DNA from 2 places in the Streptococcus sp. V728 genome. Region 2 is predicted to be linked to the other one. Evidence: predicted binding sites of a transcription regulator. Region 2 holds the regulator's gene; the other holds the start of a gene.

Region 1 (15,358 bases), on a different contig from region 2:
ATTTTTGTTACAATATCTTTATGAAATTTACCTTTACTATCCCTGAGTCTCTACCCGAAATGACAGTTAAACTTTTCCTGGAAGAGCAACTGTTAATCCCTAGAAAAATACGTCATTTCTTGAGAGTTAAGAAACATATCCTTATCAACAAAAGAGAAGTTCATTGGCACCAAGCTATCAAAGCAGGAGACGAATGCCAATTAATTTTCGATGAGGAAGATTATCCTAAAAAAGAAATTGCTTTGGGAAACCCCAATCTTGTAGAAGAAGTCTATCAAGACCAACATTTGATTATTGTCAACAAACCCGAGGGTATGAAAACGCATGGAAATCAACCCGATGAGATTGCTCTTCTCAATCATGTCAGCGCCTATGTAGGTCAAACTTGCTATGTTGTCCATAGACTAGATAAAGAAACTAGTGGTCTCGTACTATTTGCTAAAAATCCGTTTATATTACCTATTCTAAATCGACTATTAGAAAAAAAAGAAATTTCTCGAGAATATTGGGCTCTAGTTGACAGAAAAATCGAGGCTAAAGAACTTGTCTTCCGAGATAAAATCGGTCGCAATCGACACGACCGTAGGAAACGGGTAGTGGATCCAAAAAACGGTCAATACGCCGAAACCCAAGTAACTCGTTTGAAACAATTTCAAAACAAAACCAGTCTCGTTCAGTGTAGATTGAAAACAGGACGTACTCATCAGATTCGAGTTCATCTAGCTCACCACGGACATCCAATTCTTGGAGACCCTCTCTATAACCCACATTCAAAAGTTAGCAGACTGATGCTACACGCATTCAAACTATCCTTCGTCCACCCTCTAACTTTAAACAAGTTAAGTTTTACTGCGCTATCAGATACATTTGAAAGAGAATTAAAAAAAAATGGATGATAAAACCATCCATTTTTATTATAAGCAAAAAAGCAAGACCAGTTGGTCTTGCTTTTATCGACTCAAAAATTATTTAGCGATTTTAGCGAAGTATTCAAGAGTACGTACAAGTTGTGCAGTGTATGACATTTCATTGTCGTACCATGAAACAACTTTAACCAATTGTTTACCGTCAACATCAAGAACTTTAGTTTGAGTTGCGTCAAACAATGAACCGTAAGACATACCTACGATATCTGAAGATACGATTGGATCTTCTGTGTAACCGTATGATTCGTTTGAAGCTGCTTTCATAGCTGCGTTCACTTCATCAACAGTAACATTCTTTTCAAGAACAGCTACCAATTCAGTAACTGATCCAGTTGGAGTTGGAACGCGTTGTGCAGATCCGTCAAGTTTACCGTTCAATTCTGGGATTACAAGACCGATAGCTTTAGCAGCACCAGTTGAGTTAGGAACGATGTTAGCTGCACCAGCACGAGCACGACGAAGGTCACCACCACGGTGTGGTCCGTCAAGGATCATTTGGTCACCAGTGTAAGCGTGGATAGTAGTCATCAATCCTTCTACAACACCAAAGTTGTCTTGAAGAGCTTTAGCCATAGGAGCCAAACAGTTTGTAGTACATGAAGCACCTGAGATAACTGTTTCAGTACCGTCAAGAACGTCGTGGTTAGTGTTGAATACAACTGTTTTAACGTCGTTTCCACCAGGAGCAGTGATAACAACTTTCTTAGCTCCACCTGGGTGCAAGTGTTTTTCAGCAGCTTCTTTCTTAGCAAAGAAACCAGTTGCTTCAAGAACGATTTCTACACCGTCGTTAGCCCAGTCGATTTGTTCTGGATCACGTTCAGCAGAAACTTTAACGAATTTACCGTTAACTTCGAATCCGCCTTCTTTAACTTCCACAGTTCCGTCGAAACGACCTTGAGTTGTATCGTATTTCAACAAGTGTGCAAGCATAACTGGATCTGTAAGGTCGTTGATGCGAGTAACTTCAACACCTTCTACGTTTTGGATACGACGGAAAGCAAGACGACCGATACGTCCGAAACCGTTAATACCAACTTTAACTACCATTAGTGATTTCCTCCTTATGAAAATCATGAAAATTTTATTGTGAAAAGAGTAACTTGAATCACTACAAATCACCTTTCAACGTTCTTATTATATAACTATTTAAGCTAAATTGCAAGTACTGGCCTTGATTTTCAAACTACTTTCTTTTTAATACCGTGCTCCCCCTATTCATAGCGTAAAGATTCCACTGGATCCATTTTGCTAATCTTACGTGCTGGGAAGAAGGCTGAACCATAGCCAAGAAAGAAAGCAAAAACCAAAGTCCCTAAAATAGAGAGAAGATTTAATTCAAAAACTTTAGAGATTGATGGATAGAAATGGTGAACAATAACATTCGCTAGACTGCCTATCCCTTGAGCAATGATGAAAGCTATAAACAAGGCAATTCCTACAATCCAAAGAGCTTCGTAGATAAAAATTCCTTTCACATCTCTATTTTGATAGCCAACGGCCTTCATGACACCGATTTCCTTGGAACGTTGCATGATATTGATATAAATGATGATGCCTATCATAACTGCTGCCACCACAATCGCTTGTGAAGAAAGCACAATCAGTAATCCCTGGATGACACGAATAAAGGTAATCACAATATCAAGAACAGCCTGTTGAGAAAGAACTGTATACTTCTTATTTTTCTGCAATTCTTCTGTTACTGTTTTCGTACGAGATGGGTCTTTGAGTTCCAAAATAAAATAAGATACAGTCTTTGTAAATCCAGCTTCTTTCAAAATCGTTTCCATTTGATAGGCTGGCATAAAACTGTTACTGTCCTCCATGTCATCTTCATCATTGATCACACGTACAATATGAGTTTGAAATTGAGAAGTCTTGCTACCTTCAGCAGCATTTTCTACAATGGTTGCCGATACTTTTTTGCCAATAACATCACTAGCTGTCAGATTGTTCCCTGTTTGTTCATTCCAATTTTTGAGCAAACTCATCGGAATCGTTAATCCCTGTTCGTTAACATCCGTATAAAGAGAGCCTGCTAGCACTTTTTCTTTTTCATTGCTAGTAACAGAAATACTTGTATCTTCATACAAACTCACGACCTGAGCATAAGAAGGCAGGGCTTGGCTAAAATCCACTTCGTGTCCGTCTATGCTCATCTTTGACATGGTCATACCAAAGGGACTCTCTAGATATTTAATATTTTCTTTCCCAATTGTATCTGTGATATAGTTCTTATCTTCTTGGTTTAGAAAACCTCTTCCAGCAACGCTTGAATTCAGTGCAATCTGAACTTGGGAAGGGAGCTTACCTCCGTTGGTATTTTCATCAATCATCGAAATCAAGGCATTCCCTAGACCAAAAGAAATCAACACGCCTACAAAACCGATCGAGGTTGCTACTGCAATCAACAAGTTTCGCCATTTTCTTTCCATAAAGTTACTTAAAGAAAGTTTGAATTTATTTTTAAAGGATAATCCTTTATTTTTTGACTTCTTCAACGACTTCACCATCCTTCATTTTGATAATTACATCCGCATATTCAGCTACTTCTGGGTTATGAGTCACAATCAGTACTGTTTTCCCAGATTTGGCCAAACTTTTAAATACTTCTAATACAATTTCTTGGGATTGAGAATCCAGTGACCCTGTTGGCTCATCAGCTACAATCATATCCGGCTGATTGACCAGAGAACGCGCAATGGCTACACGTTGCTTTTGACCTCCAGAAAGTTGCTTGACATTCTTAGCCATAAAAGGTTCCATTCCTAAACTGACTAGTTGCTCTTGAGCTATTCTTGTCATTTCTTTATCGGATAAATCTTTGACATAGAGAGGCAACTTTACATTGTCCAAAACAGACTGGTGGGGAATAAGATTGAAGTTTTGAAAGACAAATCCAATATTATCTTTGCGAAATTGAGTTAGTTCAATCTCTGATAGCTCACGGAGTGAGGCTCCTTTAAATTCTAAAACTCCTTCATACTCTCTATCAAGACCACTGATGATATTGAGTAGACTGGTTTTGCCACAGCCTGACGGACCATAAATCGCCGTGATTTTCCCTTCAGCAATCTGCAGGTTAATATTTCTTAGAGCCTGCTCTTTATACTTGCCATCCAAGGCGTAAAATTTTGAAATATTTTTAATGGATAAAATGGACATGGCATCTCCTTTAATCACTTGTGATATCGTATAACGATACAAACTATATTTATCAATCAGATTCAAAAGGAATCAAAAAATTCCTTTCTCTTTTTTACGAATTCATTGTAACAAAAAAGCGACATTTCCCCAATGACAGAAATGTCACTCCTATAAACCCTTTAACAATATCTTTCTAGGTCCTCAGCCCATTCATTATCTAAACTAACGAGTAACTGCTCATTACCAAACATTCTCGCCATCATTTTTGCCTCCTCATACTTTTGTTTTGCTGTATCATAATCTGTCTGAATATAATATTTCCACTCCACCATCAAGACAATCGGTTGTTTTTGAAAATCTCGTGTTTTTTGCCCTATTTTATTTAAGGCCTCAACCGATCTTTTAAAATAATGAAACAGTCCCATAATCTCTATACAAGTTAAAGAAGCTAACAAGGAGTCTCTAAGCAAATCCAAACAATCAAACTCTATCTTATCAATCTGCGAACTCAGTTTTTCATGAAAATAGAGAATATTCTCATGCTCAGATTCTTTTATTTCACCCGCTTTCAAACCATCCATTAAGTTACATACAAAATACAACCTCAGTCTTAATAGCTCCTCCGCTTTATATACATCTCTGGATAGTAGGTTCTGCAGACCATTTTCAAGCACACTTTCACCATATAAGGAATTACCAGTTGCTCTCACTTCATCTATAGCTTGAAGACAATCCACTAGTACTTTCTCATCACTTGGCAAATCATCATAAAAACATTCAAAAATCTCATCAAAATATTCTTCCTTCTGCTCCTGTAACTCTTTGTCTCCATAGTCAGGATGATGAAGAAGAAAGTATTTTAATTCTTGGTAACGCTTGGGTAATTCCTTATAGTCTGGCATCAAGACATAAGATGGAATGCCTAGCCTATCCGCAATGTATTCTAGTGTTTTTATCGTAGGACGAAATTCTCCTTTTTCGATGCGGACCAACTGACGAACTGACAGTTCTGACTCATCTCCACAAAAAACTGGACGACTAAGTCCTTTCTCTTCTCTAAGAAGTCTTACCTTTTCCCCTAAATCATTCATCTCTTACATTTCTCTCTCAGCTCGATACAAAAACTTTGATAGTCAAACAAACATATACACTTATTATAACATTTTTCAATAAAATGTACAAAAAAAGAGACAGGATTACTCCTGTCTCTAGGCTGATAATCTATTATTTACGACGTCCTGGACGTTCTGCATAACCATAGTAAGCATCTGCCATGATTTCTTCCATGTCAGCTACCATTGGCAAGCGTGGGTTTGCAGGTGAACATTGGTCTTCATATGCAAGCAAAGCAATTTCATGCAAGCTATCTTTCCAAGCTTTTTCATCAATTCCTTGATCCTTGAAGTTCATCTTGATACCTACTGCAACACCAAGATCGTAAACCGCTTTGGCATAAGCTTCAACTGCTTCTTCTGGAGTTGAGTGAGGCAAGCCAAGCATTCTAGCAATATCTTGGAATTTTTCGTCAGCTTTCCAGTAGTTGTATTTAGGCCATGTAGTAGTCTTAGATGGGCGAGTACCGTTGTAGCGGATAACGTATGGAAGCAAGATTGCATTTGTACGTCCGTGAACAGTATGGTGAACAGCACCAATCTTGTGGGCCATTGAGTGACTCATACCAAGGAAGGCATTAGCGAAGGCCATACCAGCCATTGTAGATGCATTGTGCATTTTTTCGCGAGCTTCTGGGTCTGCTGTCTTAACTGATTTTTCTAACCATTCAAAGACAAGCTTGATTGTTTGAAGCGCGATACCATCTGTATAATCGTTAGCGAAGTTTGAGGTGTAAGCTTCAGTAGCATGAGTCAACACGTCCATACCTGTATCAGCAGCGATGAAGTCAGGAACTGATTCAACCAAAGCAGGGTCAACAATCGCAATCGTTGGTGTCAATGAGTAGTCAGCCAATGGATATTTACGGTTGTTTTTCTTATCAGAGATAACGGCAAATGGTGTTACTTCTGAACCTGTACCTGAAGTTGTTGGGATACCGATGTACTTCGCTTTCTTACCAAGTGATGGGAAGCGGAAGGCACGTTTACGGATATCCATGAATTTTTGAACCAAGTCACGGAAGTCGATTTGTGGTTGTTCGTAGAAGAGCCACATTACTTTAGCAGCATCCATCGGTGAACCACCACCAAGAGCGATGATTGTGTCTGGTTCAAATGCTCTCATCACTTCAGTACCACGTTCTACGGTTGTGATATCTGGATCTGGTTCAACATCTGAGAAGACTTGGACAGTTACACGGTTGCTACGTTTGTTCAATTGGTCGATAATACGTTGAACGAAACCGAGTTTTTCGATAGATTTGTCTGTAACAATCATAACTCGTTCAATATCTTCACATGTTTGAAGGTATTGGATAGAATTGCGTTCGAAGTAAATTTTTGAAGGAACTTTAAACCACTGCATATTATTTCTACGTTTCCCTACTTTCTTGATGTTTAGAAGGTTAATAGCGCTCACGTTATCACCAACTGAGTTGCGTCCGTATGAACCACATCCAAGTGTTAATGATGGAATGAAGGCATTGTATACGTCACCGATACCACCAAAAGTAGATGGAGAGTTCCAGATAATACGCATTGCTTTGATTTCTGTACCAAAGCGTTTAGCTAGCTCTTCGTCTTTTGTATGGATAGCTGCTGAGTGACCAAGTCCATTGAACTCAACCATTTGACGAGCTTTTTTAAGTCCATCTTCAGTATCTTCAGCTTTCAATACTGCAATGACTGGTGAAAGTTTTTCACGAGTCAAAGGCTCATTTTCTCCAACTTCTGCACATTCTGCAGCAAGGATATTAGTTTCTGCTGGCACTTTGAAACCTGCTTGTTCTGCAATCCATGTTGCTGGTTTACCAACGATATCAGCATTCAATTTTGCTCCAGCACAGTTCTTGCTGTTTGCTTTAGCGCCAAAGCAGAATTGTTCCAAGAGAGCTTTTTCTTTTTTGTTAACAAAGTAAGTGTGGTAAGATTTGAATTCTGCAACAAATTCATCATAAACTTCTTTATCAATGATAACTGCTTGCTCAGACGCACAAACCATACCATTGTCAAATGATTTAGACATAACGATGTCATGAGCTGCTTGACGAAGATCAGCTGATTTTTCGATATAGGCAGGAACGTTTCCAGCACCTACTCCCAGAGCTGGTTTCCCACATGAGTAAGCAGCCTTAACCATGGCATTACCACCAGTAGCAAGAATAGTTGCAATACCATCATGATTCATAAGAGCAGCTGTTGCTTCCATAGATGGTTCTGTAATCCATTGTACACAGTTTTCAGGAGCTCCAGCAGCAATCGCAGCATCACGAACAATTTGAGCAGCGTGTGCAGAAGATTCTTGAGCAGATGGGTGGAAAGCAAAGACGATAGGATTACGTGTCTTTAATGAGATCAAAGCTTTAAAGATTGCTGTAGAAGTTGGGTTTGTTGTAGGTGTAACTCCACAGATAACCCCAACTGGTTCTGCAATTTTAGTCAAGCCAGTAATTGGATCATCTTCGATAACTCCAACAGTTTTAACACCGCGCATGTTGTTTACAACGTGTTCACAGGCAAACAAGTTCTTTGTAGCTTTATCTTCAAATACACCACGTTCTGTTTCTTCGATTGCATGTTGAGCAAGAATTCCGTGTGCATCAAGTGCTGCAACAGATGCTTTTGCTACGATGTAGTCAACTTGCTCTTGGTTCAACTTACGCATTTCTTCAAGTGCAACTAAACCTTTTTGTACCAAACCATCTACGTGCTTCTCTGCAGCAAGTTGTCTTTGTTCAGGTGTTACAGTTTTTTTATCAGCCATATTTTCCTCCATAGCCATCAAGGGTTAAAATCCTTTGTTAAATTTTTCACAAGTTTATTATAACTCTTTTTTTATACTTTGTAAACAGTTTCATAGATATTTCACAAAGAATTTTCATTTTATTGTGATTTTTTTATCAAACTATTGTTTTTATGCACTCTTTTATCAAACTTTGTGAAAATATTATTGAAATTATTTTATTTCACAAACTTTTTTATGGTATTTTTAATACAAAAATCAAGGAAGCGCTTTCTTTTTACCCTGATAAAAGACCTCCTTATCAGGAGGTTATTGTGCTTGTTGGAAGAGCCCTTGTTTAAAGTCACCTTCATAGACAACTTCTTGCTCTGTAGTCAGTTTTCCTTTTCCTTCAGCTTGGCCGTTAACAAAATCACCTTCGTAAACCCAGCCATCCTTTGCTTGGTAGGTACCTTTACCGTTAAATGCTCCATTTTTAAATTCACCAGTATAAGTGTCGCCATTTGAGAAGGTCATTGTGCCTTGACCATTCATCTTTCCACGGACGATGCTCCCATCGTATACAATTGAGTCACCATCTAGCTTTAGGACTCCTTGCTTGGGCATATTCCCTACAAATACAAAAATTGCACAAAGAACTATGATTACTACCGTCGCAATTTCTAAACGAGGACGCGTTATATAGACACTGTATTTATCATAGAGTTTCTTTAAATTATCCATTTTTTGCCTCATTTTCTAAACGTGATAGCCATGCTTGGCAACCAGCTAAAACTCGATCATAAGTTTCATTGAAATCACCTGTATACCATGGATCTGGAACACTTTCAGAAGCGAACGCTTCTATCTTGTGCTGTTGTTTTTGAGGACACATTCGAGTCAAGTCAAGGAGATTCGATTCGTCCATACCAATGATATAATCAAAATATTCAAAATCATCCTTAGAGATTTGTTGTGATGTTTTTGATGAATCATAAGGAATACCGTGAGTTTTAAAGATTTTCTGAGTTCCTTTGTGAATTGGGTTGCCGTGTTCCCAAGAAGAAGTTGCTCTACTCTCAATCTCATATTCATCGGTTAAAGATTTCATCACAAATTCTGCCATAGGACTCCGGCAAATATTACCAAGGCAAACAAAAACAACTTTTTTCATCATTGTCCCTCATCTTCATAGAAAAAGGGGTATAAGATCAACCCCGTTTTATTCTTCAATCGCACTTTCACCGTCGATGACTGTACCTTCTGATGTAACAGCTTCTTTCAATGGCAAGACTGATTTGATTGCTCCGAGTTCAAAAGTCAAGTAAACTCCGTCTACATCAAGTACGATCGTTCTGTTTTCGGTATCAACTTCATCTACTGTACCGTATAAACCACCGATAGTAATGACTTCATAACCTTTTTGAAGTTTATTGAGACTCTCCATGCGTTTTTCAGCTTGTTTCTTTTGAGAACGTTGCATGAAGAACATCAAGCCGAACATCAAAACAAGCATAATCAAGAATGTTAAATTCCCACCCATTATTTTTTACTCCTTTGTAATTCAGATAAAACTACTATATCAAATTTCACTTGTTTTTACAAGATTATACCCTGGTTTTGGGACAATAAAAAACCAGAGCAAAGCTCTGATTTTTCTTACTTCAAGTTGTTTACAATTTCAACTAAGTTTTCAACTGTAAATCCATATTCTGCTAAAACTTTTGAAGCTGGAGCAGACGCACCAAAGGTATCAATACCGAGAACCGCTCCATCAAGACCGACGTATTTATACCAGTTTTGAGTTGCTCCCATTTCGACAGCTACACGGCGACGAACTGCATTTGGTAAGATTTCTTCTTTGTATGCTGCATCTTGTGCGTCAAAAACATCTGTAGATGGCATGCTGACTACGCGAACTTTTCCACCTTGGCTTGCCAATTCTTTAGCAGCTGCTACTGCTAAATTCACTTCTGAACCTGTTGCAATCAAGATAGTGTCAAAATCTGCTGCATTTTCATAGACAACGTAAGCACCTTTTGCAACCTTCTCGAAGTCTGTTCCTTCCTCAACAGTCAAGTTTTGGCGAGTCAAGACAAGGGCAGTTGGTGTTTTCTCACTCTTCACTGCGAGATACCAAGCTGCTTGAGTTTCACGCGCATCTGCTGGACGGAAAACGTTGAGGTTTGGAATCGCACGAAGGCCTGCCAAGTGCTCAATCGGTTCATGAGTTGGCCCATCTTCACCAACTGCGATTGAATCGTGAGTAAAGACATAGGTTACAGGAAGACCTTGTAGGGCTGACAAACGAACTGCCGCTTTAAGGTAATCTGAGAATACGAAGAATGTTCCGCCATAAACACGAAGTCCACCATGAAGAGCCATTCCGTTCAAAACAGTTCCCATTGCAAATTCACGAACACCAAATTGGATATTACGGTTCAAGCGATTTGCATCGTCCTGAAGTCCGTCAGTTTTGATGTAAGTCATATTTGAATGAGCAAGGTCAGCTGATCCACCAAGGAAGGTTGGCAATTTAGCAGCTACTACATTCAAGGCATCCTGGCTTGAGTTACGAGTCGCTTGAGAGAAACCATTTTCTAAAGCTGGGAAGTCTTCTGGAGTCAATTCAACTGGATCGCGTCCTTCGATGATGGCTTCCACTTCTGCAGCCAATTCTGGGTGAGCTTCTTTATAGTCTGCAACTAGTTTTGTCCATGCTTCATATGCTGATGCACCACGGTCCGCAACATTTTGTTTGAAATCAGCATAAACTTCTGCTGGAATTTCAAATGGTTCGTAGTTCCAACCAAGTGCTTGGCGAGTTGCTGCAGTTTCATCCGCTCCAAGAGGAGCGCCGTGTACAGCATTAGTCCCTTGTTTGTTTGGAGAACCATAACCAATAACTGTTTTCACTTCGATTAAAGATGGTTTTCCTGAAGCCTTAGCTTCTTCAATAGCAGCATGAATAGCTTCTAAGTCTGTCCCATCTTCTACCAATGCTGTATGCCAACCGTAGGCATTGTAACGGTCACGAACACTTTCTGTGAAGGAATCTTTTGTCTCACCATCCAAGTTGATATCATTTGAGTCATAAAGAACAACCAACTTGTCAAGTTTTTGCAAACCTGCATAAGATGCAGCTTCACTTGAGACACCTTCCATCAAGTCACCATCTCCACAAATAACATATGTGTAGTGGTCAAAGATGTTATAACCTTCGCGGTTGTACTTAGCTGCAAGGAAACGTTCTGCTTGTGCAAAACCTGTCGCAGTCGCAATCCCTTGTCCTAGAGGACCTGTTGTTGCATCAACTCCTGCTGTATGACCAAATTCTGGGTGACCTGGTGTTTTAGAACCCCATTGACGGAAGCTCTTCACTTCATCCATGCTCACATCTTCAAATCCAGAGAGATGAAGAAGGGCGTAGAGGAGCATTGACCCATGACCTGCTGAAAGAATAAAGCGGTCACGGTTGATCCAGTTTGGTTGAGCTGGATTGATACGAAGTTCTTTAGTGAATAGGCTGTATGCCATCGGTGCAGCTCCCATAACCACCCCTGGGTGACCTGAGTTTGCTTTATTGATAGCGTCAATACCTAGAAAACGAATCGCATTAACAGATAGATTTGACATAGAAATTCCTTTCTCTTTGAGGTGATAAGTATACCACTCATCCTATTTTACTATTATATGAAAAAATACCTAGAATAGCAATAAAACAATTTACTATAAAATGACTCAGCCGATTAAACTAATTTCTAGTCGCTTGATAAAAAGGCAATAATTTTTTAAAAGTTTGGTCCAGTTCATCTAAAATCTTATCTAGAGTTTCTTCATCAGTCACTGGAACATCAGCTTTTATTAATACTTTGCGAATCTCTTGGTTAGATAACTGTTGTCTCAAAAGTTGTCTATTCTCCTCAGTAGCCTGCACTCTATAACTCTCATCGTTTTTCTGAACCCAATAATAGATTCCCTCAACCACTGGCACATCCAAAACTTTAGCCTGTTTTGATAAGGTAGCTTCATCTTTCTTTCTCTCTATAAAACTAACTTCTAAAGAGATTCCCCAATTATTCTGACTTCCATACAAACGAAGAGCCATCATGGGTTCCGCAACTGATCCTTCTGCCTGTAAATAAGCCCAAAAATGAGAGCGAAGACGTTGAGCTTGATTCATCCATTGACTGGTTGGGTGTAATTTCCAATCGGAATGCCTAGCTTGAAAACATTCAGCTAGGTGAGTAAATGACTTTCGTGCTCCCTGCCCTTTGCTACGCATGGATAACATTTTATCTCTTTCAACTCCTGCTTTGTCAGGGGTCCGGTACTGTTCTCCTTGATAAGCAAGATAATCTTTGATTTCTTTCATTTGATTCCTTCTTTAGTTAGAAAAAAATCAGGAAAACCTGATTTTTCATTTATCTTATTCAGTATCTACGACAACATAACGATTTGGTTCGTCACCTTCAGAGTAGCTCGTTACACCTTCCATTCGCGAAATGATACGATGGATAATTTTACGCTCGCTACTTGACATTGGATCTGTCATCTGACTACGACCTTCTTCCAAGACACGTGTAGCCAATTTCTGTGCGTAACTCTGCAAAACTTCTGCACGATGTTCCACATAGTCATTCACATTGATCGTGATGTAGAAAGTTTTTGAATAACGATTGTAAAGGTAATTTTGCGCTAGAAGTTGGAGAGATTTCAAAACCTTACCGTGGTAACCGATAATACGACCCGGCTCATTTGTATCGATTTGCATGTTGATAGAACGACGGTTAGAAGTACTAGAAATAGTTCCCTCAACATCCATATCATCAATGATTGCTTGAACATAGTCCGTCACTTCTTCAACAACCTTTTCTGTGTCGTAAGTCGGCTCAACTTTCAAACCAAGGTTTTCTAAATCACTACCTTGCTCTTCGTCAGCATTTTCTTGAATTTCTTCAGGTTGCAATTCTTTTAAAACAGCAATATGCCCTGTTTCCTCTAAAATCGTACTTGCTTCTTTATCGTTTTTAAGAATTTCAGCCTTGACTTCTTCAGAAATTTCTTGGCCTTCTTCTTCAATTTTCTTGATAGCCGCAACTACATGCCCTAAATCAACTGTCGCTTCACTGACTGTTTTAACTGGGTCATTTTGATCATTAATTTCTTTTGGAACGCCTTTGATAGCCTGCTGATTTGCTTTTACAACAGTAGTCTCACTAATTGCTTCGATATCAACTTGAGCTGGTTTCTTTCCGAAAAGTCCAAAAAATCCTTTTTTCTCTTTCGAAACAACCTTGATATGAGCTTTCATTCTCGGAATATTTAATTCATTCAATCCTTTTTGGATTGCTTCTTCAACAGTTGAACCTGTAAATAATACCATTATCAGATTTCTCCTTACTTTTTCTTTTTCTGTGCTTTCTTCAGAGCTTTTCTTTTCTTAGCTTCTAGATCTCTCTTAGCCTTCACATCCGCTTCACGCTCTTCAATGATTTTGAAAGGATTGTTCAGTAGGTAAGTTTGCAATACTTGATAAGCGTTTGAAACCGTCCAATAAAGAGCAACACCGCTTGGTGCAGACATTGCAAAAAAGAAGATGATGACAGGCATTCCATACATCATAGCTGTCATTGCACCATTTTTTTCAGGCAAGGCTTTGTTTGAAAGCCAACTACTGAAGAAAGTGAACAGGGCAGCTAAAATTGGCAATACCAAGGTCGTGTCAACTCCACCTAGATTGAACCACAAAAAATGGCCAGTCTTCAAAAAATCAACGTACGATAAGGCTTGGAAAAGAGCCAGTAGAATTGGCATTTGAATCAAAAGTGGCCATAATGATGCAGACTGCTTAATCCCTAATTCTTTAAATAATTTACGTGTTTCCTGATCTAGTTTAGTACGATTTTCCATATCGCGACCAGGATAACGTTCGCGCAATTCCTTTATTAGCGGTTGCGCTTCTTGCATTTTTCTGGATGCCACCATTTGCGTTTGAAAGACCGGTAATAAGATTGTTCGAATCAAGACTGTGAAAATAATGATCCCTAAACCAATACTTACATTAAAGGACAAAAAACGAATGGTTTCAGCAAAAAAATAAACAAGTTTACTCCAAACATCTGACGAATCAGCAGAGACTTCACTAGTTGCACAAGCAGTCATTACCAACAAGGACAAACCTAACAAACTAGTCAATTGTAATTTCTTCTTCACTCCTATTTCCTTCCTGGTATATCTTTGCTAATTTCAAAACATGAAGTAAGTTTTTTTCGATTTCTGCATATTCTAAAGTTTCAACGCCTTTTCGAGCAATAACAACAAAGTCTACATTATCAACTATCTGGTTACTATTTTCAATCAAAACATGACGAATTCTTCTCTTGATTTGATTTCTTGTTACAGCATTTCCTAACTTCTTGCTAACTGATAACCCTACTCGAAAATGTTGTTGCTGATTCTCTAACCGATAAATAACAAATTTTCGATTAGCTACACTTTTCCCCTCTTTAAATATGGCATCAAAATCTTTCTCTTTTTTTACACGAAAGCTTTTTCTCAAAAATCATACTCCATCTAATAAAACTATTACTATTATACCATAAAATTTCAAAAAGCCAATCATGGCAAGGTTTCGGGCTATTTGTGCCATAAAAAATGGCCATTTAAAAAATGAATGACCAGAATTCAGCGAAAATTTACTACTGTTTTCAAAATCAAAAACAAAAGTCACTCTTACGAGTGACTTTTGTCGGAGATTATTATGAAAAAGTTTAGGATTCTATTAAATAAAGTTAGGAGGTCTTTATTTAATGATTGTAGTATATACCGTTTTCCTTAAATTGAACTTAAAGCTTCACTTTTTTCTCTAATTTTTAAAGCTATGGATTGGAGCAGGAATCTGACCCCCACGAGAAATAAAATCAACAGATGATGCTTTGTTTACTTTCATAACTGGAGCAGTTCCTAAAAGACCACCAAACTCGATCATATCCCCTTCTTTACCTTTAGGAATAATGCGAACTGCAGTTGTTTTCATATTGATAACCCCGATAGCAGCTTCATCGGCAATCATAGCCGCAATGGTTTCAGCAGGAGTATCCTCAGGGATAGCAATCATATCTAAACCAACCGAACAAATAGCTGTCATGGCTTCTAATTTTTCAAGATTTAGGGAACCATTTTGTACAGCAGCAATCATGCCTTCATCTTCAGAAACTGGTATAAAGGCACCTGAAAGACCACCGACTTGGTTACAAGCCATAACTCCACCCTTTTTAACCTGATCATTCAACAGAGCTAAGGCTGCAGTCGTCCCATGAGTCCCAACAGTTTCCAGCCCCATTTCCTCGAGAACTCGAGCTACAGAATCACCTACTGCTGGAGTTGGCGCCAAGCTCAAATCTACAATTCCGAAGTCAACTCCAAGACGCTCGCTAGCCATTTGT
Region 2 (15,358 bases):
ATTCCTGTTGACAACCTCTACACAATTCCTCTTTTTGCAAAACATTATTGTGATAAAGGTTTGACAGGTTCAGATGTGGTTGTTGTTAGCCCTAAAAATTCAGGTGTAAAACGTGCTCGTAGCCTTGCTGAGTACCTTGATGCACCGATTGCTATCATCGACTATGCTCAAGATGATTCTGAACGTAGCCAAGGATATATTATCGGTGAGGTTGAAGGCAAGAAAGCAATCTTGATTGATGATATTCTAAATACAGGTCGTACTTTCTCTGAAGCTGCTAAAATCCTAGAACGCGATGGTGCAACTGAAATCTATGCAGTTTCAAGTCATGGACTTTTCGTTGACAGCGCTGCAGAATTGCTTGATGCAGCTAATATCAAAGAAATCTTGGTTACAGATTCTGTCGTAACAGAAAGTAAAAAACCAAAAAATGTAAAATACATTACTGCAAGCGAATTAATTGGTGATGCCATGGTTCGTATTCATGAAAGAAAACCAGTTAGTCCACTATTCAAATTTAAATAGAAATTAGGTGAGTTTTTGATTTATTTGGATAATGCTGCTACGACACCCATGTCACCTGTAGCTATCTCAGCAATGACTCAAGTCATGCAAGAAACATATGGGAACCCTTCTAGTATTCATAGCCATGGACGTCAAGCAGGTAAATTATTACGAGAAGCGCGTCAAGAGTTAGCGAGTTTACTAGGAACAAAGCCACAGCACGTTTTCTTCACCTCTGGTGGTACAGAAAGTAATAATACAGCAATTATTGGTTACTGCCTTCGCCACCAAGGGCGTGGGAAACACATCATTACTACTGCTATTGAGCATCACGCAGTTCTTGAACCAATTGAATATTTGGTTGAAAATTTCGGGTTTGAAGTAACTGTTTTGAAACCTGTAAATCAAGAAATCACTGCAGACCAAGTCAAAAATGCACTCCGTGAAGATACCATCTTAGTATCTACTATGTTTGCAAACAATGAAACAGGAACTCTATTACCGATTGATGAAATTGGTGATGTTCTAAAAAATCATCCAGCTGTTTATCATGTTGATGCAGTTCAGGCGGTTGGTAAATTAGAGATTCTCCCTGAAGAATTGGGGATTGATTTTCTCAGTGCTTCTGCTCATAAGTTTTATGGTCCTAAAGGCGTTGGTTTCCTCTATGCAGCTTCTACAGATTTTGATTCTTATCTACACGGTGGAGATCAAGAACAGAAAAAAAGAGCAGGAACAGAAAACCTTCCTGCAATTATAGGGATGATCGCAGCTCTAAAGGATGATCTTGAACATATAGAGCCTAATTTCGAAAAAGTTCAAAAACTACAAGAAACATTTCTAGCTGAAATGGATGGATCAAACTACTATCTAAACCAAGGTAAAGAGCAACTTCCCTATGTCCTCAACATTGGATTTCCAGGACAACGAAACGACCTACTGCTACTTCGTCTAGACCTTGAAGGGATTTCTATCTCGACTGGTTCTGCTTGTACTGCTGGTGTTGTTCAGGTCAGTCATGTTCTTCAGGCACTCTACGGAGAAGATTCACCTCGTTTGCACGAATCCGTTCGTGTCAGCATTTCACCTCAAAATACAGAACAAGAGATGATAACTCTCGCTAATACTCTTAAAAATATCATCGGAGGATAACTCAATGGCATTCGAACAAACAATTAAACTAAACAATTGCCGTTACGATTACACACTTAGCCCAACTGTAAAGAAATTTACTCTTAAAGATAATACTTTTTTTGAAACTAAAGTTGGTAACTATGAACTGACACGTCTACTTGAAAAGGTTCCAAATAGTGGAGAAGGTTTCCAGCTGAAAATTATCATTAATAAAGACTTAACAGGCGCAAAAATTAATATCACTGATAAATCTGGTCTGCGTTTAGTTGATATTTTCAAATCAGAAGAAACACATATCCACCAAGAGAAATTCTACTTCTTGATGGATAGTCTTGTTGAGCGTGACGTATTTACAAAAAGCGAAAGATAGAAGATTATTATGTTTCGATTAACTTACAAGGACTCCTATCAAGTAGAGCGTGTGCAAGAATATGAAGACTATGAAGCTCTTATGCTCTCTCTATCGGGTTGTGTAACCCTTCCTGATACGACTCTTATCACTTCATTAACACACAATGGAGTTGAAATCTATCAAGGTCTTCTTGGGAACCTCTATCGTTTTTTAACAACCTATCACGAAAATACCTAAACTAAGATTTTTCTTAGTTTTTTTTCGTTATTGTTGCAATTTTCACAAGCTTTCTATAAAATAGTAGTTAGAAAGGTTGTGATTTTGTGAAAGAAAAACAGTCTGCTATTCCAAAGGCAACAGCAAAGAGACTTTCTCTCTACTACCGTATTTTTAAAAGATTTAATGCTGAGAAAATTGAAAGAGCTAATTCCAAACAAATTGCAGAGGCAATTGGAATTGATTCTGCAACGGTTCGTCGTGACTTCTCTTACTTTGGCGAACTTGGAAGACGTGGCTTTGGCTATGATGTCAAGAAGCTCATGAATTTTTTTGCCGATCTTTTAAATGATAACTCTATTACCAACGTTATGCTGGTTGGTATTGGAAATATGGGACATGCCCTCCTCCACTACCGCTTTCACGAGCGTAATAAGATGAAAATCGTTATGGCTTTTGACCTAGATGATCATCCTGAGGTTGGTACCCAGACTCCTGACGGTGTTCCAATCTACGGAATATCGCAAATAAAAGAAAAAATCAAGGATGCCAATATAAAGACAGCGATTCTAACTGTTCCTAGTGTTAAATCTCAGGAAGTTGCTGAATTGTTGGTTGATGCTGGCATCAAAGGTATTCTCAGTTTTTCTCCTGTTCACCTACATCTTCCTAAAGATGTAGTTGTTCAGTATGTCGATCTTACAAGTGAACTTCAAACTCTCCTCTATTTTATGCGTAAAGAGGATTAGAAAGCGTAAGTATTTATGAATAAACCAGTTATTGGGATTACAGGAAATGAAAAAGCTCATCCAGATGATGATATCATGCTCAGTTATGCAGCAAAAGGTTTTGTTGAAGGTGTTAAAGAAGCTGGCGGAATTCCCATTATCCTACCGATTGGTGATGAAGAAATGGCTAGCTATTACATCAGTTTGATTGATAAACTTATCCTTACAGGTGGGCAAAATGTTGACCCAAAATACTATGGTGAGCCAAAAGCCATTGATAGCGACGACTACCACCTTCAACGTGATATTTTTGAGTTGGCCCTCATTAAAGAAGCAATTAAGCAAAATAAACCAATTTTTTCTGTCTGTCGTGGTACTCAACTTTTTAACGTAGCCATGGGCGGGTCTCTTCATCAAGATATCGAAGATCATTGGCAAGATACTTCTGCCGAATACACCACTCAGCGGCTTGTTACCGAACCAGATACTGTTCTTAGAGAAATTTATGGAGAAATCTCTCATATCAATTCTTTCCACCATCAGAGCATCAAAGATTTAGCTCCTAATCTTCAGGTTGTAGCACATGATCCTAAAGATGGTATTATCGAAGCTGTGACAACTACGGATGGTTTCCCTTATCTCGGTGTTCAATGGCATCCAGAATTTCTCTTTGAAAATCGCCCCAAAGATAAAACGCTTTTTGACTATGTTGTCAATGAATTGTAAAACCTGTATATGATGCAGGTTTTTTATATCATATCCGTCTTCTCACGGTAACTAAAATAATCTGAATGTGAGACAATTAGATGGTCCAATAAGACCAATCCCATCAATTCGCAGGCTTCTTTAACAAGCTTCGTAACATGGTCATCATTGGGGCTAGGAACTACTGCACCTGATGGATGATTGTGAACCAGAATCACAGACGTTGCCATGTGCTTTAGGGCATAGTGGAGAATTTCTCTCGGTTCAGCAATGCTTCTAGTAGCTGACCCAATAAAAATAGTCTGCTGATGAATAATTTGATTTTGTGTATTCAGATAGAGCGCCACTAGGTGCTCTTGTTTTTTATCTCCAAGCTCAGCTTGCATCTTTTTAGCTAATTTACGACTGCTAAGAATGCTCTCCATTTCCACTGTTTCCCTTTTATGGATACGGTAGCCTAATTCGATAACAGCTTGTAATTCGATAGCCTTAACACGTCCAATACCCGATAGAGTCTGCAATTCCTGTAGGCTCATTCTTTTTAGGTCGGTTAAACATGTTAGCTGATTTAAGACCTTCTGTGCTATTTCAAAAACATTGGCCTGTTTTGTTCCTGTCCTTAGTAATATTGCTAGTAATTCTTGATTGCTGAGTGCTTCTACTCCTTCTCTGACTAGTCTCTCTCTTGGTAAAAGCGAATCTTCTTGAAATGAAATACTATACATAAAAATCCTCCTCACTTAATTATTCGTGAGAAGGATCCTTAATTCGATAAAAACTAGTTATTTTTAGATTTTTTCAAGAGCTAGTCGCAAATCTTCAATCAAATCATCGTCATTTTCAAGACCAATTGAAAGACGGATTTGATTTTTAGTTACTCCTGCTGCTTCTAAATCTGAGTCAGACAACTGAGCATGAGTTGTGGTTGCGGGATGAACGACCAATGATTTAGCGTCTGCTACATTGGCTAAGTTCGAAAAGATTTCCAAGTTGTCAATCACTTTACGTGCTTCTGCTTCTCCACCTTTAACGTGGAAAGTAAAGATTGAGCCAACACCTTTTGGTAGGTATTTTTCAGCCAAGGTATGGTAAGGACTATCTGGAAGTTTCGGATAGTTGACCTTTTCAACCTTTGGATGGTTCACAAGGAAATCTACGATTTTCTCAGCATTTTGAACATGGCGTTCAACACGAAGAGAAAGAGTTTCAAGACCTTGTAAGAGCAAGAATGAGTTAAATGGTGATAGCGCAGCTCCCATATCGCGAAGCAATTGCACGCGAGCAGCAACGATAAAGGCTGCAGCACCAACATCACGGGTATAACTGATATTGTGGTAGCTTGGGTCCTCATCGACTAATTGAGGGAATTTCCCTGAAGCAGCCCAGTCAAATTTACCGCTATCAACGATGACACCACCAATAGTTGTCCCATGACCACCGATAAACTTAGTTGCTGAATGAACTGCAATGTCAACACCGTGTGAAAAGACATTGATAAGATATGGTGTTGCAAAAGTATTGTCTGCAACCAAAGGAATCTGGTGTTTATGAGCAATTTCAGCGATTTTTTCGATATCAGGAATGTTGATAACAGGATTTCCCAAGGTTTCAATCAATACAAGTTTTGTATTGTCTTTAATTGCTGCTTCTACTTCTTCTAGATTATCAATATCAACAAAAGTTGTGGTGATTCCATAACGAGGAAGTGTTTCTTTCAAGAGGTTAAAGGTACCGCCGTAAATAGTTGATGCTGCAACGACGTGGTCTCCTGCGTGAGCTAGAGCTAAAATTGTGTAGGTAATAGCTGCCATACCTGACGCAGTTGCAAGTGCACCTACACCACCTTCAAGGGCTGCGATACGCTCTTCAAAGGCTGATGTTGTTGGGTTAGTGATACGAGTATAGATATTACCAGCCTTTTGAAGGGCAAAAAGATCTGCTCCTTCTTGGGTATCTTCAAATACAAAAGATGTTGTTTGGTAAATTGGTACAGCACGGGATTTTGTAGTCGCATCTACCACTTGTCCTGCATGCAATTGTAGGGTTTCAAATTTAAATTCACGAGTCATATTTAGACCTCCAAAGATTTCATTAGGTTCATTTTATCACCTAATTCGTTCAGTTACAAATACAACTTTGTTATATCTTGGCATAAGCAAAAGCTATGGCTATTATTAGAATTGTAGAACTTTTTTCAGATAGTTTAAAAAGTTTGTATTCACTGCTCCTATACTTTATAATGTTTAGAAAGGAGAACACTATGTCAGAAATTACACATGAAATCGATTCAAACTTTGCCGGTCGTTTAAATATCTTGCGTGCTGGTGTACTGGGTGCAAATGATGGAATTATCTCTATTGCTGGGGTTGTTATCGGTGTTGCCAGTGCTACAACTAATATCTGGATTATCTTCCTCTCAGGATTAGCTGCTATTCTTGCTGGCGCCTTTTCTATGGCTGGTGGCGAGTATGTATCCGTATCTACTCAAAAAGACACGGAGGAAGCCGCTGTAGCCCGCGAACAACTTCTTTTGGATAAAGATATCGATGCAGCTAAAAAATCTCTCTACGCAGCTTATCTTCAAAATGGTGAGTGTGAAACATCGGCCCAACTATTAGTTAACAAAGCCTTTCTAAAAAATCCACTTAAGGCTCTAGTCGAGGAAAAGTACGGAATCGAATATGAAGAATTCACCAATCCTTGGCATGCTGCAGCATCTAGCTTTATTGCCTTTGTCCTCGGAAGTCTCCCGCCAATGCTTTCAATAACTATCTTCCCAAGCGACTATCGAATCCCTGCTACTGTTGTTATTGTAGCAATTTCCCTTTTGATTACTGGATATACCAGTGCAAAACTTGGAAAAGCTCCCACTAAAACAGCTATGATTCGGAACCTTTGTATTGGCCTTTTGACCATGGGTGTTACTTATCTATTTGGACAATTGTTTAGCATTTAAAACATAAAAATACCTCGAAAAAATCGAGGTTTTTTTATTATAGCTGGATAATCTTACGATAGCTTCTTGAAGTAATCATAAATATTAGGACATAAACTAAAGCAAAGATTCCACAAATAGAAAGTGTTACGCTTAACATCATAGCTGTATCCACACCACCAATAACTTTGAGAATCAAACTCAACATATGATAGGCAAAGGCTAGATGTAGGAAGGCGAAGATTACAGGGAGGAAAAAGACAGTCAAGACTTGCTTGTTAATGGTTTGCTTAATTTGTTTTTGATCCAAACCAACCTTTTGCAGGATGACAAAGCGTTCACGATCCTCATAGCCTTCTGAGATTTGTTTATAGTAAATAACGAGTACAGTACCTATCATAAAGATTATAGAGAGGAAAATACCAATAAAGAGGACACCTCCATAGAGTGCATTCATTTGTGCAATTGCATCACTTGAACCATTACCCCCGTAAACCATAGCATCTTCACTCTTGAGATTATGGCTAAAGTTGTTCACATACGCATCAAAATCATCAGCTAGTTTTAACTGTTCCTCTTGACTTGCAGTCACATCCATACCACCATAAAACTGAGGGTAGACAGCGGAATCCTGGTACTGTTCCAAAAAACTTTGAAGATCTGGTACAACTAGGTAGTTAAAATCTGAAACTAAAAGAATATAGAGATTGGAAACATGGTTAGCTAAAAAATCTTGCTGGATTTCTTGCTTGATACTATACTCCTGACCGTTAAGACTAAATGATTTCTGACCTTTTAGTTGGTTATTTTTAGCCCAAAGACCTACTTCATTACCAGTAAGATTTAGCTTTTGTCCAGTCATTTTTTCGTAATCTTTTTGGTCAAAAACTAAGAAGACAGTCTTGGGCATAACACTATTCTCCCCTTTTTCAAAGGTGGTTAATTTGGTCCCATCTTGACTGGAAATGCCGAAGCTGGCATATCTAAGAACGTCTTTGTTGCTAATCGTTAAGTTCTTTTCACTTGCATACTGAGTCAAAAGTTTGTCTAAATCCTCAACTTCAATATTATTTCCCTTAACATCAAAATCGTGAGGATACATAATATTTTTTATATTTTCAGATCCGTTGTAGATACTGGTTGCTGCTGACATGGTAACCAAAACCATGGTTGAAAGGATGGCAATGGTTGCTAAACCGACAGCATTTTTCTTCATACGAAAGATGAGGTTAGATACAGAGATGAGGTTATTGGGTTTATAGTAATATCTTTTGTTTTTCTTGAGTAACTGTAAGAAAACTGTAATACCCGCATTGAATAAAAGATAGGTCGCAACTATTACCAACATGACGGCAATAAAGAAAGTAAGGGTTGCTGAAATTGGGTCTTTTACGCTTTGTGCTAGATAGTAGCCACCGCCTAGAGTAATTAGCCCTACAAGTGTCTGAAGGACTAGGAAACGCCCTTTTTTTTCACCTTTTGATTTCTCACGAGAGAGTTGGAGGGCATCCATACGGATAATGCGGATAGCATTTAGGAAGACAATGAGTAAAAATACAAGCCCAAATACCAGAAGGATAGAAAAAACAACAGACCATTGGAAAGTAGCTACTAGCTCTACCTTCATCTTTGCAAGTTTAAGCAATAATGCAAAGATGAGATTGTCAAAGAGGGCACCAATCCCAATACCAGCAGTGACTGTTACTAGCCCAAAAATCAAGAGTTCCTTGAAGGTCATACCAATCAAGTGACGTTTTTCTAAGCCCAACATGCCATACAAACCCAGTTCTTTGGATCGATTTTTCATGACAAAACTGTTGGCATAAAGAACGATAATGGCAGATGCAAGTGTCACTACGACAAGCCCTAGTTGTAGGGTAAATTGTATAGCAGATGCACCACGCAAATCACCAATTTTAGGATTAAAGGCTAGGGAATAAAAGAGATAGCTAATAGTGACTGCCAAAATGACAGACAGAGCAAAAGGATAATAGAGTTTGCGGTTTTTGATTAAGTTGGATATGGCCAACTTATTGGTTAATCGAAACATACTAGTTCACCTCACTTGCCATTACAGTCAAGGTGTCAGAGATTTCTTGGAACATCTGACGATCAGTCTTTTCACCACGGTAGATTTGATTATAGAGAATGCCGTCCTTGATGAAGAGGACGCGTTTAGCACGGCTAGCAGCTGCTGTTGAGTGGGTTACCATGAGAATGGTCTGTCCTTGTTCGTTGATCTGATCAAAAATATCAAGAAGGGCTGCAGATGATTTAGAATCTAGAGCTCCTGTCGGTTCGTCAGCAAGGAGAATTTCTGGTTCTGTGATGATGGCGCGTGCAACTGCTACACGTTGTTTTTGTCCACCAGAAATTTCATAAGGGTACTTCTCCTGCAATTGATTGATGCCAAGATTTTCAGCAGTCACCACCAATTTTTTCATCATTTCTGTAATAGGCTTTCTAGACAATACCAAAGGGAGTAAGATATTGTCTTTAACAGAAAGCGTATCTAACAAATTGAAGTCTTGGAAGACAAAGCCTAACTTCTCACGACGGAAACTTGATGCTTCAGAATTTTTAATGGTCGCTGTGTCAGTTCCGTTTAGGAAAACCTGGCCACGAGTTGGTTTGTCAAGCATGGCGAGAATATTGAGTAGGGTAGATTTCCCAGAACCAGACTCACCCATGATAGCAACATAATCGCCTTTTTCTACAGTAAAGTGAATGTCTTTCAGGGCTTCTACTTGGTTGCCTTGGAAACGAGTTTTATAAATTTTTTGAACGTGTTTTACATCTAAAAGTGTCATGATAATCTCCTTTTTAATATCCCATTAATTGAAACTGAGCCTGCATCATTTGAATGCCGAGCTCAACTCGCTCGATTTCCTTAGGACTCGGTTTACTTGTTTGTTTCTTTTGTAAAATTTTTTTCATAGTTTCGCTCCTTTATCTTTATGATATAAGTGTACTCTAAAAAAAGAGTTGGTTCCATAACATAACCTTACATTTGGAGCTTTAATCTTACATTTTTGTAAGATAAAGATATTTTTTTGAAATCAACTACTATTAGTTTACCACAAATTGTTAAGCAAAAGAAAAACCCTTGATACTACAAGGGTTTGATTTTTTATGAATGGTAAAGCGATTTACCAAAACCAACCTTTATCATCATCGATAGGTTCCGCTTCTTTCATCTTGCGTGGGCCAGTTCCGTACATCTCCGCTTCGATATCTTCCTTAGTTGGCAGGATATAGGCTAGGATGATGTAGATGATGATTCCGAGTCCAAAATTTGCGATTGTAAAGATAGCAAAAATGAAGCGCACCAATGTCACATCAAGATCCCAGCTATCAGATAGACCAGCAAGTACACCTGATATCATACGATTTCGTCTCATTTTATAAAATTTTCTATTCATGATTTGTACCTCTTTCGGTATTCTTGAAATAAGTATAACATGAACTAAAGCTCCCTGCATCAGTCCTTAGGCGGATTTTGTAGGATAAGTTTTCCATGACAAAGACCACATAGATAACGTTTGGTATCAATTCGACGCTTTCTTTGATAGACTTGGCCACAAGAGTGACATTTATAAACCAAAGCTGGTTTTTGACGAGCACTTGATAAAGGAGGTACAAAGCGGAGACCGTCCACTTCTTTTAGCAGTTCTTTAAAAGCTATATCTTTATGCTTATAACCCTTACCTTCATAGTATAGATGATAATGACAGAGTTCGTGACGAACAATCTTCCGAAAAACTTCTAAGCCTAGCTCTTGATAGACTTTAGGATTAAAATCCAAATGCCCATCCTTAGGGAAAAATCGTCCACCTGTCGACCGCAGACGAGTATTCCATTGAGCCTGGTGTTTGAAAGGTTTTCCGAAGTCTTCTAAAGAAACTTGCCTAACGTAATCAGTTAGATTCATTAGAGTCAGCTGGTGCAAGGAGCGACAGATTTACTTTTTCACGTTGGATATCGATTTTCTTCACCCAAACAGTAACCAAATCACCGACCGAAACGACTTGACTTGGATGTTTGATAAATTTCTTGCTCATGTGAGAAATATGAATGAGACCATCCTCATGGATACCGATATCAACAAAGGCACCGAAGTCAACGACATTGCGAACTACTCCCTCAAGTTTCTGTCCAACTTTTAAATCCTTGATATCCAAAACATCTTGGCGTAGAACTGGAGCATCGAAAGAATCACGGAAATCACGACCTGGTTTGAGAAGATCAGCAATAATATCTTTCAGAGTTTCCTGACCAAGTTCTAGCTCTTGAGCCATGTCAAAAACTGAAACCGATTTGAGCTTAGCTTGTGCTTCTTCATTTAGGTCTTTAATGTCCAAACGTTTGAAAAGTTCTTTAACCGCTGCATAGTTTTCTGGGTGAACACCTGTATTATCAAGGATATTGCTGCTTTCAGGAATGCGAAGGAAACCTGCTGCCTGTTCAAAAGCTTTTGCTCCCAGTCGAGGAACTTTCTTGATTTGAGCACGTGAAGTGACTTTGCCTTCTTCTTCACGATACTTAACGATGTTTTCTGAAATCGTTTTGTTAAGCCCTGCAACATGTGAAAGTAGCGCTGGACTGGCTGTGTTGACATTGACACCGACTTGGTTAACGACGGTATCTACGACAAAGTCCAGACTTTCAGACAATTTCTTTTGACTAACATCGTGCTGGTACTGGCCGACACCGATAGATTTGGGATCAATTTTAACCAATTCTGCAAGTGGGTCTTGCAAACGACGAGCGATAGAAATGGCCGACCGTTTTTCAACGGTTAACTCAGGAAACTCTTGACGGGCAAGTTCGCTGGCAGAGTATACAGAAGCACCACTTTCGCTAACAATAACATAGCTGACTTTTGGAAAATCTTTAAGAACTTCAGCAACAAAGGCTTCACTCTCACGGCTGGCAGTTCCATTTCCGATAGCGATGATTTCAACACCGTATTGGCCAATCAAATCTGCTAAATCACGTTTGGCTTCCTCAATCTGACGAGCTGAAGCTGGTTTGACTGGATAAATAACTTGTGTTGTCAACATCTTACCAGTCGCATCAACTACTGCAAGCTTAGCCCCTGTACGAAAGGCTGGGTCAAAACCTAGAACCACGCGTCCTTTTAGTGGTGCTACGAGAAGGAGATTACGAAGGTTTTCTGAGAAGAGTTGGATAGCTCCTTCTTCTGCCTTTTCTGTCAATTCAGTGCGAATACGGCGCTCGATAGCTGGCAATACTTTTTTCTTAACAGATTGTTGAATCACTTCGTCTATATAAGCATTCTTAACCTTGAAACGAGCAGCAAAGAAGGCTTGAATACGATCAACTGCATGCTCAAATCCAATCTTCAAAATGCCTAGCTTCTCACCACGATTAAGAGCAAGCGTACGGTAACCCTGCATATTGGCAACTGTTTCTGAGAAATCGTAATAAATCTGAAAGACTTGCTTCTCATCCAAACTTTCGTCCTTGACTTGTGAAGTAATCTTAGAATGTCTAAGGACCTCTTGATAAGTCATTGAACGCAAGTTGACATCTTCAGATAGTGCTTCAACCAAGATATCAACTGCACCCGCTAAAGCATCTTGTGGAGTCTCAAAACCTTCACAGACAAATGTTTCTGCTTCTTTTTCTAGGTCAGATACATTTTGTAAGATTAAGCGAGCAAGAGGAAAGAGTCCCGCCTCACGAGCAATCGTTGCCTTAGTGCGACGTTTTTCCTTATAGGGAAGGTAGAGTTCTTCGACATCTGCTAATTTTTCGGCAGCAAGAATTGCTTCTTCTAATTCCTTGGTTAACTTACCTTGCTCTTTGATTTTTGCTAAAACAGCTTCTTTACGATCGTTAAGAGCAGTTAGGCTTGTATCAAGGTCGATAATAGCTTTAATAGCTACTTCGTCCAGGCTTCCAGTCATGTCTTTCCGATAACGAGCGATAAAGGGAATGGTTGCTCCTTCGGCTGTCAAAGATAGGACTGTATCAATTTGTTTTAAGGTTACACCCAAATCTTGGGAAATTTTTTCATATTTTTTATCCATGAAACTATTATACCATAAGCAGGAAAGCTTGTTTTCATTAATTTGTTGCTTTATTTCAACTTTATAAAGATAAAAAGGAACTTGATTATAAAATATAACTATTTCCCAGAAATAATAGTATAATAGTGTTAACTAAAAGAATCGAGGTATGCCTTATGGCTGTTAAATTTACAAAAACTGATGACTTAGATAAAATGTTCGAAGAGTTTGCCAAACTTCCTGATTTGAAACAAGTAACATTTCCTGATGACAAAGAAAAGAAAGAAAAAGCAGAAAAGAAAAAATAGATGGATCTCTTTCAAAACCTGCATTCAAGTGTTTTACAAGCTGGTGCCATTTTTCTATCAATTATCCTTGAAGCTTTACCCTTTGTCTTAATTGGTAGCATAATCTCTGGTGCTATTGGAGTCTATGTCACTCCTGAAAAAGTTTATCAATTTCTCCCTAAAAATCGCTTGGGGAGAATCTTTTTTGGTACCTTTATAGGATTTCTCTTTCCTTCTTGTGAATGTGGAATTGTTCCTATCATTAATCGTTTCTTGGAGAAGAAGGTTCCAAGCTATACAGCTGTACCCTTTCTAGTAACAGCTCCTATCATCAATCCTATCGTACTCTTTTCGACCTATTCAGCTTTTGGCAATTCCTTTCAAATGGTTCTTCTAAGAGCTTTGGGCGCAATTCTAGTTGGTACTATATTGGGTATTTTCCTTGGATTTTTCTGGGAGGGACCTATTCAAAAGGAATATAAATTGGCTTGTCATGAGCATTATTTTTCTCACTTGAGTAAAGGTCAAAAAATCCTTCAGGTCTTTATCCAAGCTATTGATGAATTTTTTGATATGGGACGTTATTTGGTTTTCGGTTGTCTGTTTGCTAGCATAGTCCAGGTCTATGTACCAACTCGGGTTCTGACATCTATCAGCTCAACACCACTATTTGCGATTGTTCTTCTTATGGTCTTATCTTTCCTACTATCACTCTGTAGTGAAGCTGATGCCTTTATTGGCTCTTCACTTCTCTCCAGTTTTGGCTTTGCTCCAGTGCTTGCCTTTCTGGTTATTGGACCAATGCTTGATGTCAAAAACTTACTCATGATGAAGAACTATCTTAAAACTCGTTTTATTTGGCAGTTCATGACAATAGTGACTCTCGTTGTACTTATTTATTCTTATCTAGTCGGGGTGATGCTATGATACGATTTCTTATTTTGATGAGTTATTTTTTCTTAACCCTTTATCTACATCTATCAGGTAAGCTCAATCAGTATCTAAATCTCCACTATTCTTATCTGGCTTATATCACTATGGTTTTATCTTTGCTACTAGCCATCGTTCAAGCCTATATTTGCTTCAAGCGTTTGAAAGAACATAGTCACTTACATAGTATTTCAGCCAAGCTTGCTAGTTTTGTCCTCTTAAGTTTGCCTTTGTTAGTTGGATTCACTTTTCCAACAGTTACTCTGGATTCACAAACAGTATCGGCAAAAGGATATTATTTCCCTTTGTCGGAAGGAACTGACAAGGCAATCCAAGCAAGTGAAGGAACGAGCAGTCAGTATCTTAAGCCGGATACCAGTCGCTTTTATTCGCAAACAGCTCATGAAAATATTATTCGGAAGAGTGCTGATAAATACATAGCTCAATCTAGTATAGTTATCAATGATGAAAACTACCTAGAGGTCATGGAAGCTATCTACGATTATCCAAATGAATTTGAAGGCAAGGAAATCGAGTTTACTGGCTTTGTTTATAACGATCCAAATCATGCTAATAGTCAATTTGTTTTTCGCTTTGGCATCATGCACTGTATCGCTGATTCAGGAGTTTTTGGCCTCTTAACCATAGGAAATACCAATCATTATGAGAATAACACCTGGGTGAGAGTCAAAGGCAAGATTAGGAATAACTATCACAAGGAACTCAACCAGGTTCTCCCAACCCTTGAGGTCCAGTCTTTCATCAAAGTGGACAAACCTGAGAACCCTTATGTTTATAAAGAATTTTAAAAAAGTAGCCTGAGCGGGCTACTTTTTGTTATTATCTCACAATATCTTTATACATTTCCGGCCTTCTATCTCTAAACAAGCCCCAGTTTAGGCGTTCATTTGCACCCTTGTCGAGATCATAAGTAGTTAACAGGATGGCTTCGTCTTGTCGTTCTGCTTGGGTCAAGATAGCTCCTGTTTCATCGGTCATAAAGGATGAACCGTAGAAATTCAGACTTGAACTTTGTCCTCCATTTTCCTCGCAAGGAGTGACTTCTTCCAAACCATAACGATTGGCTGCAATAACTGGGACAATATTTGCTGCTGCGTGTCCTTGCATGGTACGTTGCCAATGTCCACAACTATCTGTATCTAAAATTGGCTCCGAACCAATGGCTGTTGGGTAAAAGAGCAATTCTGCACCATTTAAGGCAAGGCAACGGGCTGTTTCAGGGAACCACTGGTCCCAGCAGATTCCAATACCAATCTTGGCATAGCGAGTATCCCAAACTTTAAAACCAGTATTTCCAGGAGTAAAGAAGAATTTCTCTTGATAATAATGGTCATCAGGAATGTGAGTCTTCCGATAAACGCCTAGTACTTCTCCATCTGCATCAATGACAGCTATCGAATTGTATAAGACATTACCATCCTTTTCGTAGAAACTGATCGGTAAAACGACCATTAGTTCCTTGGCAATTACTTTAAAATGCTGAATAGCTGTATTTTCTGTCACCGACTGGG

What was found. Region 2 encodes Rex, which represses fermentation and respiration genes when NADH is low (regulators of the CRP and FNR family bind a similar motif). Its sites were predicted from a motif close to TTGTGAANTANTTCACAA; they were not measured.
Region 1: a site for Rex is predicted at 7,987-8,004, ahead of adhE (bifunctional acetaldehyde-CoA/alcohol dehydrogenase). Genes of this name have one in related genera too.

Annotation. Positions count from the first base shown of each region.
Region 1 is NZ_JBQJJH010000003.1:3,256-18,613, forward strand. Features, by position in the region: gene ACTO1Y_RS05640 (RluA family pseudouridine synthase) at 21-896, shown strand; gene gap (type I glyceraldehyde-3-phosphate dehydrogenase) at 966-1,976, opposite strand; gene ACTO1Y_RS05650 (ABC transporter permease) at 2,141-3,442, opposite strand; gene ACTO1Y_RS05655 (ABC transporter ATP-binding protein) at 3,411-4,094, opposite strand; gene ACTO1Y_RS05660 (XRE family transcriptional regulator) at 4,256-5,167, opposite strand; gene adhE (bifunctional acetaldehyde-CoA/alcohol dehydrogenase) at 5,301-7,952, opposite strand; gene ACTO1Y_RS05670 (MORN repeat-containing protein) at 8,241-8,654, opposite strand; gene ACTO1Y_RS05675 (low molecular weight protein-tyrosine-phosphatase) at 8,647-9,084, opposite strand; gene yajC (preprotein translocase subunit YajC) at 9,133-9,453, opposite strand; gene tkt (transketolase) at 9,570-11,546, opposite strand; gene ACTO1Y_RS05690 (ribonuclease P) at 11,665-12,285, opposite strand; gene jag (RNA-binding cell elongation regulator Jag/EloR) at 12,340-13,296, opposite strand; gene ACTO1Y_RS05700 (YidC/Oxa1 family membrane protein insertase) at 13,311-14,126, opposite strand; gene rnpA (ribonuclease P protein component) at 14,101-14,472, opposite strand; gene ACTO1Y_RS05710 (PFL family protein) at 14,779-15,358, opposite strand, start outside.
Region 2 is NZ_JBQJJH010000002.1:240,719-256,076, forward strand. Features, by position in the region: gene ACTO1Y_RS02555 (ribose-phosphate diphosphokinase) at 1-525, shown strand, start outside; gene ACTO1Y_RS02560 (cysteine desulfurase family protein) at 541-1,656, shown strand; gene ACTO1Y_RS02565 (DUF1831 domain-containing protein) at 1,661-2,008, shown strand; gene ACTO1Y_RS02570 (DUF4649 family protein) at 2,018-2,227, shown strand; gene ACTO1Y_RS02575 (redox-sensing transcriptional repressor Rex) at 2,314-2,955, shown strand; gene ACTO1Y_RS02580 (gamma-glutamyl-gamma-aminobutyrate hydrolase family protein) at 2,971-3,660, shown strand; gene radC (RadC family protein) at 3,684-4,364, opposite strand; gene ACTO1Y_RS02590 (O-acetylhomoserine aminocarboxypropyltransferase/cysteine synthase family protein) at 4,428-5,708, opposite strand; gene ACTO1Y_RS02595 (VIT1/CCC1 transporter family protein) at 5,900-6,595, shown strand; gene ACTO1Y_RS02600 (ABC transporter permease) at 6,633-8,624, opposite strand; gene ACTO1Y_RS02605 (ABC transporter ATP-binding protein) at 8,626-9,384, opposite strand; gene ACTO1Y_RS02610 (PspC domain-containing protein) at 9,724-9,996, opposite strand; gene ACTO1Y_RS02615 (SprT family protein) at 10,056-10,505, opposite strand; gene ACTO1Y_RS02620 (Tex family protein) at 10,492-12,630, opposite strand; gene ACTO1Y_RS02625 (SPJ_0845 family protein) at 12,786-12,917, shown strand; gene ACTO1Y_RS02630 (permease) at 12,918-13,823, shown strand; gene ACTO1Y_RS02635 (TIGR03943 family putative permease subunit) at 13,820-14,635, shown strand; gene aguB (N-carbamoylputrescine amidase) at 14,667-15,358, opposite strand, start outside.